One region of the Streptomyces sp. NPDC085944 genome, then DNA from elsewhere that is predicted to be linked to it. Evidence: riboswitches for the same ligand, from Rfam matches in the RefSeq annotation. Region 1 holds a riboswitch; the other holds the start of a gene.
What was found. A riboswitch is a leader RNA that binds a small molecule or an ion and turns the genes downstream of it on or off. The one in region 1 is predicted to bind S-adenosylmethionine.
Positions count from the first base shown of each region.

Region 1 (4,403 bases):
GGCGAGTGGGAAGCGCCCCGGAGGGGGGCGCGCCCCAAGGGGCGCGGGGAACTGCGCGACCAGCCACAGCGGACCCGCAGCAATCCGCCGATGGACATGAAGGGGCCTTCATCCAGGGCTCATCCGGCCCGCCGAAAACCTCGCGCAGAATCCACCGCATGGTCTTCTCCCGCCGCATGGCGGCCCTCGCGGCCGTCGTCCTGATTCCCCTCGGCATCGCCGCGCCCAGTTTCGCCCTGACCGACAGCCCGCAGGAGCCCCGGGCCCCGGCCAAGGTGGAGCTGGAGAGCGGCTCCCTCGGCCCGAATCCGACCTCCTCGCCCGAGCCGACGCCCAGCGCCCAGGTGGTGACGCGGCCGCCGGTCACCGACGGCCCTTCGGACGACGACGATGACGACGACCGGGGCGGCGACGCCGACGACGGACCCGGGGACGGATCCGGCGACGGGTGAGCGCGAGCGCCGCCGGATCTCGGCCCGGGTCCGTATCCTGCTGTGGCTGCTGCTCGTGACGGCCGTCGCGCTGGCCCCGGTCGCGACGACCACCCGTTCGATCCTGCTGCGCGACACCGACCAGCGGATCAGCGGCCTGCTCGCCCAGGAGGCCGGCGAGTTCGCCGACTTCGAGGAACAGGGCTTCGACCCGGAGACCGGCCGGCCTGGACGCCCGGCTGAAGGACACCGAACTGCTCGTCGCCTGCGACCCGTTCAACGTGCTGTGCGAAGAGCGCGGCGTGGCCCGGGTGTTCGGACCGCAGAAGGGGGCGACGCCCGCACAGGTCGAGGAGTTGTCGACCGGCCTGGAGAACCGGGCGCGCGTCGTCGTCCGCGACCTCGGCGTCGTCGGCACCGACCTGTGCACCGGCGCCTCCGACGGTCCCGGCGCGGGACTCGCCGCGGTCGGGGCCCGGCTGCTGCCCCGCTTCGACGTGCTGCTCGACCATCTCGACCTGGACGTCCGGCTCGCCCGCGCCGACCTGGTCCTGACCGCGGAGGGCGCGCTGGACCACCAGACGCCGCGCGGCAAGGTCCCGGCCGAGGTGGCCCGCCGCGCCACCCTGTACGGCCGTCCCGTCCTCGCCCTGGCCGGCACGCTCGGCGAGGGTGCGCACGACGTGCCGGGGGTGGACGCCTGCCACGGCGTCCTGCCCGCGCCGATGGCCCTCGCGGACGCGCTGCTGCGGGCCTCGGAACTCCTGACGGACGCCACGGAACGGGCGCTGCGGAAGATCCTGCTGGGCTCGCGGTTGCCGGGTCGGGCGGATCGAGCGGGCCTGGCGGGTCCGCCCGCTCAGGCGTCGACGGCCGAGCCGGTGTCGGGCACGCAACGGCCGTCCTCGGTGCGGTAGTTCCACCGGGCGCCGTCGCTCACCAGCTCCTTGACGGCGTTCACGAACCGCTCGACGTGCTCGTCCGCAGTGCCCGCGCCGAAGCTCACGCGGACGGCGTTGAGGGACTTCTCCCCGGGTGCCGCCTCGGGGGCGCCGCACTCGCCCTGCGCCTGCGGGTCGCTGCCGAGCAGGGTGCGCAGCAGCGGGTGGGCGCAGAAGAGGCCGTCGCGCACGCCGATGCCGTACTCGGCCGAGAGGGCCGCGGCGAAGTGCGAGCTGTTCCAGCCCTCGACGACGAAGGAGAGCACCCCGACACGCGGCGCGTCGTCGCCGAAGAGCGAGAGGACACGGACCTCTGGGACGTCGGCGAGGCCCTCGCGCACCTTGCGGATCAGGTACTCCTCGCGGGCGACCAGCGTGTCGAAGCCGGCCTCGGTGAGCGCCTTGCAGGCGGAGGCGATCGCGTAGGCACCGATGACGTTGGGCGACCCGGCCTCGTGCCGGGCGGCGCTGTCGTGCCACTGGACGTCCACGCCGCCGTCGGCACGCCGGCTCACCGTGCGGCTGGCGCCGCCGCCGGCGAGGTACGGCTCGGCCTCGCGCAGCCAGTCGGCCCGCCCGGCCAGCACACCGGAGCCGAAGGGGGCGTACAGCTTGTGCCCGGAGAAGGCGACCCAGTCGACGTCCAGGTCGGTCACCGACACCGGGTGGTGCGGGGCGAGCTGGGCGGCGTCCAGCACGATCCGGGCGCCGTGCGCGTGCGCGGCGGCGGCCAGTTCGCGCACCGGCCACAGCTCGCCGGTGACGTTGGAGGCACCGGTCACGCAGACCAGGGCGGGCCCGTACGGCTCGCGGGCGGCCAGGGCCCGCTCCAGCGTCTCGACGGCCTGCGCGGGGGTGCGCGGGGCGTCCAGGTACGTCACGTCGGCCTCGCGCCAGGGCAGCAGCGAGGCGTGGTGCTCGGTCTCGAAGACGAAGACCCGGCTCCCGGCGGGCAGCGCGGCGGCGAGCAGGTTGAGGGAGTCGGTGGTGGACCGGGTGAACACCACCTGGTCGTCGTCCCGGCAGCCGAGGAAGTCGGCCACGGTCCGGCGGGCGTTCTCGAACAGGTCGGTCGACAGCTGCGACAGGTACCCGGCGCCCCGGTGGACGCTGCCGTAGTACGGGGCGTAGGCGGCGACGTCGTCCCAGACCCGCTGGAGCGCGGGCGCGCTGGCGGCGTAGTCGAGCGCGGCGTAGGTGACCTCCCCGCCGGTGACCAGCGGGACGGTGACGTCCCGGCCGAGGACGGGCAGCGGGGCGGCGACGGCGGAGGCAGCGGTGACGGAGGCGGGGGCGGCTGCGGACATGACGGACTCCCGTGAGAACCAGCGCGCGGCAGGGCGCTGTGAAAGACAAGAAGGGTGTGTGCGGAGGCGGGGCTCTGCGGCCGAGGGCCTGTTCCTTCGGCCCGGCCGGGGCCGCGGGGGCATGAACGCACCGCTTCGGGGGCGTCGGGCCGGTCCGAAGGACAGGCCCTATCGCATTCGCCGGTTCACGGAAGACTCCCTCGGACGACCCAGGACCCCTGGTTTCGCGAGGGGTCCGCGCTTGCCGTGGACCTTGCTGTCCACGACCTGGTCTTCACCCGGGGCACCCCGCCACGGACGGAGGGTTGCCGGACAGTCGGCCGGGGCCTCATGACTGTCACTCATGACCTGTCGAAAAACCTAGGGGAAGTGATCGGCGTCCCGCAACCCGAGTCCGGATCGCGGGACGCACGTCACACGCGGGGGCCAAGGAGGCGACTACGCGTGGGTCGCCGCCACCCAGCGCTCCAGGGCGCGCCTGGCCGCGCCCGAGTCGATCGACTCCGCGGCCCGGTCCATCCCGGCCCGGATCTGTTCGGCCAGCGGTCCCGCACCCGGCTCCAGGGCCACCAGGGCCGCCGCCGAGTTCAGCAGCACCGCGTCCCGTACGGGGCCCGTCTCGCCGGCCAGCAGCCGGCGGGCGACGTCGGCGTTGTAGGAGGCGTCGGCGCCGCGCAGCGCCTCGACCGGCACCAGCTCGACGCCGACGTCGCGCGGGTCGAAGGTTTCCTCGGTCACCTGGCCGTCGCGCACGATCCAGACCCGGGAGGTGGCGGTCGTGGTCAGCTCGTCGAGGCCGTCGTCGCCGCGGAAGACCAGGGAGGAGTTGCCGCGCTCGGCGAAGACGCCGGCGATGATCGGTGCCATCCGGGCGTGGGCGACGCCGATCGCCTGGGCCTTCACCCGGGCCGGATTGGTCAGCGGGCCCAGGAAGTTGAACACCGTGCGAATGCCGAGCTGGCCGCGGGCCGCCGCCACATGGCGCAGCGCCGGGTGGAACTTCACCGCGAAGCAGAAGGTGATGCCGGCCTCCTCGGCGACCTCGGCCACGCGCTTCGGCGTCAGCTCCAGGTTGACCCCGAGCTTCTCCAGAACGTCGGAGGCACCGGACGCGGAGGAGGCGGCCCGGTTGCCGTGCTTGACGACCTTCGCACCCGTGCCGGCCACGACGATCGCGGACATGGTGGAGATGTTGACCGTCTTGGCGCCGTCGCCGCCGGTGCCGACGATGTCGACGGTCTCCCCCGGCACCTCGATCACGTTGGCGTGCTCGTACATGGTGCGGACGAGGCCGGAGATCTCCTCGACCGTCTCCCCCTTGTACCGCAGGCCGACCGCGAAGGCGGCGATCTGCGCGTCGGTCGCCTCGCCGCGCATGATCACGTCCAGTGCCCAGGCGGTGTCGTCCGCGGACAGGTCGCGGCCGTCCAGCAGTCCGTTCAGCAGGGCGGGCCAGGAGCGGCCCGCCGCGGTGTCGCCTCCAGCGGGGGTCACAGCGCTCATGAGCCGCTCCTGCATCGTGTGTCGTGGGGAAAGTCGTGGACGGGAGATTGCGCTTCCACCCTATCCAGCCCGGACACGGTCGAAGGGCCCCGTCCGCGGAACGGACGGGGCCCTTCGATCGTGGTGTGGCGACGCTGGAGGGTCAGTGGTGGCCGTGGCCGCTCGTGATCTCCTTGTACTCCTCGACGGTCGGCTTCGGAATCTGCGACTCCTCGCCGTAG
Region 1 covers NZ_JBFBJX010000007.1:30,743-35,145, reverse strand. Annotated here, with positions in the region: gene AB0P07_RS15555 (small secreted hydrophilic protein) at 159-452, shown strand; partial or broken gene AB0P07_RS15550 (two-component sensor histidine kinase) at 391-654, shown strand; partial or broken gene AB0P07_RS15545 (glycerate kinase) at 650-1,348, shown strand; gene AB0P07_RS15540 (aminotransferase class V-fold PLP-dependent enzyme) at 1,291-2,679, opposite strand; SAM riboswitch class IV at 2,912-3,028, opposite strand; gene trpD (anthranilate phosphoribosyltransferase) at 3,118-4,182, opposite strand; gene AB0P07_RS15530 (cytochrome bc complex cytochrome b subunit) at 4,325-4,403, opposite strand, start outside.

Region 2 (4,403 bases), on a different contig from region 1:
TCGAAGACCCGGGCCGACGGCACCGGCGGCACGAGCGGGGGCGGTGGAACCGGGGGCGGCACCGGTGTCTGCGAGCTGACGAGCCCGGCCGGCAACTGCTACGCCGACGGCCAGTTCTGCGCGACGAAGCACCGGGGCCTGAGCACCCACGGCCGCGGCGGCGAGTACCTGACCTGTGAGCAGGACTCCGGCGGCAGGTGGCGCTGGTCGGACGGCGTCCCCGGCTGAGGCGGGGTTCAGGCCACCTTCCGGGCCGCGTACTCCGCGATCTCCGCCATCGGGGGCCGTTCCTCGGTGTCCACGGCGTAGGTGCGCGGCTCGAAGCCGTCGACGCCCCGCTCGAACTGGGTGAGCGTCGGCCGGACCAGGTGGCCGCGGGCCAGCCGGAGCTGGGCGGTGCGGTAGATCGCGGCGGCCATCCGGCCCAGCGCCCGCCCGTCCTGGTGGCGGTGGACGCGGACCCCGACGTCGACCTGCGCGAGCGCGTCCAGGCCCACCAGGTGCAGGGCGTCGACCAGCATGCCGAGCTCGACGCCGTAGCCGACCGGGAAGGGGAGCCGTTCCAGCAGGGAGCGGCGGGCCGCGTACTCGCCGCCCAGCGGCTGGACGAACCCGGCCAGCTGCGGCCAGTGCATGTTGAGCAGCGGGCGGGCCATCAGCTCGGTGACCCGGCCGCCCTGCCCCGGGGCTGCGCCGAGCGGACGGTCGTACATGGCCTTGACCAGGTGCACGTCCGGATCGGTCAGCAGCGGGCCCACGATCCCGGAGACGAAGTCGGCGGAGAACTCGCGCAGGTCGGCGTCGACGAAGCAGACGATGTCCCCGCCGGTGACCAGCAGCGACCGCCACAGCACCTCGCCCTTGCCGGGCACGGCGGGGATGCGGGGGAGGATCGCGTCCCGGTGCACGACGCGCGCGCCGGCCGCCGCGGCCACCTCGGCCGTACGGTCGCTCGACCCGGAGTCCACGACCACGACCTCGTCGACCAGCGGCACCCGCAGCACCAGCTCCCGCCGGATCACCGTGACGATGTCGCCGACCGTCGCCTCCTCGTCCAGCGCGGGGAGCACCACGCTGACCGACTGCCCGGTGGCGTGCTTGGCGGACAGGAGCTGCCGGACGGTCCGGTCCCCGGCGGACCAGGAGCGTGCGCTCAGCCAGCGCTCGACTTCTTCCAGCACGTCCGGTGGTCTCCTTCGTGGTCCGTGGTGATCCGTTGTGATCCATCTCGCGGTACGGACGACTGTCTCAACGGTGGTGGCCTTCGGTTACAGTCTTGAACAACGCGTGGGACCACCGCATGCCGGGGTCGCCGCGCACCAGCGAAGAACAACTTCATACCGCTCATCCAGAGGGGCAGAGGGATACGGCCCGATGAAGCCCCGGCAACCCTCCAGCCGGCTCTTGTCACACGGACGTGGCGAGGCTCCCGGCTAGGGAAGGTGCCAAATCCGTCTCACGGCGAGATGCGTCGTGAGGAAGATGAGGAGAAAGGGCCTCGCCTCCATGGCTGTGCAGACTGCCGAAACCGCCACGAACACCACGACCTCCGCGGTCGACCTCGGCCCCGCCGCCGCCCTGAGCTGCCGGGAGTGCGGCCACAGGGTCCCGCTCGGACCGGTGTTCGCCTGCGAGGAGTGTTTCGGCCCCCTCGAGATCGCCTACGACTTCTCGGACTACGACACCGAGGAACTGCGGGGGCGCATCGAAGCGGGCCCCGCGAACATCTGGCGCTACGCCCCCCTGCTGCCCGTCCCGGCCGACGTCGCGACCAAGCCGAACATCAACCCCGGCTGGACCAAGCTCGTCAAGGCCGACAACCTCGCCCGCGAGCTGGGCGTCACCGGCGGCCTGTACGTCAAGGACGACTCCGGCAACCCCACGCACTCCTTCAAGGACCGCGTCGTCGCCCAGGCCCTGGAGGCCGCCCGCGCCTTCGGCTTCACCACCCTGTCCTGCTCCTCCACCGGCAACCTCGCCGGTGCCGTCGGCGCCGCCGCCGCCCGGGCCGGTTTCCGCTCCTGCGTGTTCATCCCGCACGACCTGGAGCAGGGCAAGGTCGTCATGGCCGCCGTCTACGGCGGTGAGCTCGTCGGCATCGAGGGCAACTACGACGACGTGAACCGCTTCTGCTCCGAGCTGATCGGCGACCCGGCCGGCGAGGGCTGGGGCTTCGTCAACGTCAACCTGCGCCCCTACTACGCCGAGGGCTCCAAGACCCTCGCGTACGAGATCTGCGAGCAGCTCGGCTGGGAGCTGCCCGACCAGCTCGTCGTGCCGATCGCGTCCGGCTCCCAGCTGACGAAGATCGACAAGGGGCTCAAGGAGCTGGTCCAACTCGGTCTGGTCGAGGACAAGCCGTACAAGATCTTCGGTGCGCAGGCCGAGGGCTGCTCGCCGGTCTCCACGGCGTTCAAGGCCGGTCACGACGTGGTGCGCCCGCAGAAGCCGAACACCATCGCCAAGTCGCTGGCCATCGGCAACCCGGCCGACGGCCCCTACGTCCTCGACATCGCCCGTCGCACCGGCGGTGCCGTGGAGGACGTGACCGACGAGCAGGTCGTGGACGCGATCAAGCTGCTCGCCCGCACGGAGGGCATCTTCGCCGAGACGGCGGGCGGCGTGACGGTCGGCGTCACGAAGAAGCTGATCGAGGACGGCGTGCTCGACCCGTCGCTCACCACCGTCGTCCTGAACACCGGCGACGGCCTCAAGACCCTCGACGCGGTGGCCGGCACCGGCCTCACCGCCACGATCCGTCCCAACCTGGACTCCTTCCGAGAGGCTGGCCTCGCATGAGCGTGACCGTTCGTATCCCGACCATCCTGCGCACCTACACCGGCGGCAAGGCCGAGGTCAGCGCCGAGGGGGCCAACCTCGGTGAGGTCATCTCCGACCTGGAGAAGAACCACACCGGCATCGCCGCCCGCGTCCTGGACGACCAGGGCAAGCTGCGCCGCTTCGTCAACGTCTACGTCAACGACGACGACGTCCGCTTCGAGCAGGGTCTTGAGACCTCGACGCCGGACGGCGCGGGCGTCTCGATCATCCCGGCGGTCGCCGGCGGCTGATACGGGTCGTAGCGCGCATTGCCCTCTCCGTGAGAGAAACGGAGGGGGCAATTCCATGTGATTGAGCGCGGTAGAGTTGGGGAACGCGCTCCCGATCGGCACAACGGGAACCGTTAATTCCTGCCGCCCGCCCGACAAGAAGCAGCCAAAGTACGGGCCCTTTCTGCGGCTTTTGTTCCCTTTGCGTGCCCCGACTTGACCCGTATTCAGGCGAATTCTCGCTACATTCCGGACCGGGCGCGTCCAGATTTCTCGTCCGATTGACCTGTTGCAGACGGCAGTTGGACAGATACATTCAGCCGCGGTCGACGCGTTCCGGCGCACGCCCCCAGTCGTGGGGGGCGAGGTCTGACCCGGGTCCGCGAAGTGCGGATCTGTGCAAGGGCCAGTAATAGGGGAGTTAGGCATGGCTCAGGGCACCGTCAAGTGGTTCAACGCGGAGAAGGGGTACGGCTTCATCGCGGTCGACGGTGGTGCGGATGTTTTCGTCCACTACAGCGCGATTCAGATGGACGGCTACCGCACCCTCGAAGAAGGCCAGCGGGTCGAGTTCGAGATCTCGCAGGGTCAGAAGGGCCCGCAGGCCGACATGGTTCGCCTCAGCGCCTGAGACGCGCGGCCGGCGCAGCACCCGGTCTTCGTCCGAAGGGCCCGTACCTCGAGGGGTACGGGCCCTTCGGCCTGCCCGGACGCGGGCCGTCCCCTTGTTCGCGGGTGGCTGACCGCGTGGCCCGATCCCCGAGAGGCGCTTGCACTCGACCATGCCGAGTGCTAATCATTGCGTTAGCACTCTGAAGGTGAGAGTGACAACGAAGGACCGGGTCGGTGAGGCCCGCGGGCCGGGTGGGGAAGGAACCACAAGGCCGGCGAGCCGTCCGTCGCGGGCGCGGGCGCGGTCCGAAGGAATCACCCCCAGTCCTGGAGGGACCACTTCACATGGCCAAGATCATCGCGTTCGACGAGGAGGCGCGGCGCGGCCTCGAGCGCGGCATGAACCAGCTCGCGGACGCCGTCAAGGTGACGCTCGGCCCCAAGGGCCGCAACGTCGTCCTCGAGAAGAAGTGGGGCGCCCCCACGATCACCAACGATGGTGTCTCCATCGCCAAGGAGATCGAGCTCGAGGACCCGTACGAGAAGATCGGCGCCGAGCTGGTCAAGGAAGTCGCCAAGAAGACGGACGACGTCGCCGGTGACGGTACGACCACCGCGACCGTCCTCGCCCAGGCCCTGGTCAAGGAAGGCCTGCGCAACGTCGCGGCCGGCGCCAACCCGATGGCCCTCAAGCGCGGCATCGAGAAGGCCGTCGAGGCCGTCTCCGCCGCCCTGCTCGAG
Region 2 covers NZ_JBFBJX010000021.1:35,758-40,160, forward strand. Annotated here, with positions in the region: gene AB0P07_RS31430 (hypothetical protein) at 1-228, shown strand, start outside; gene AB0P07_RS31435 (glucosyl-3-phosphoglycerate synthase) at 237-1,181, opposite strand; SAM riboswitch class I at 1,342-1,489, shown strand; gene thrC (threonine synthase) at 1,507-2,799, shown strand; gene AB0P07_RS31445 (MoaD/ThiS family protein) at 2,796-3,071, shown strand; gene AB0P07_RS31450 (cold-shock protein) at 3,478-3,681, shown strand; gene groL (chaperonin GroEL) at 4,008-4,403, shown strand, end outside.
Region 2: linked by a shared signal. The riboswitch ahead of thrC (threonine synthase) and the one ahead of AB0P07_RS15540 (aminotransferase class V-fold PLP-dependent enzyme) in region 1 are both predicted to bind S-adenosylmethionine.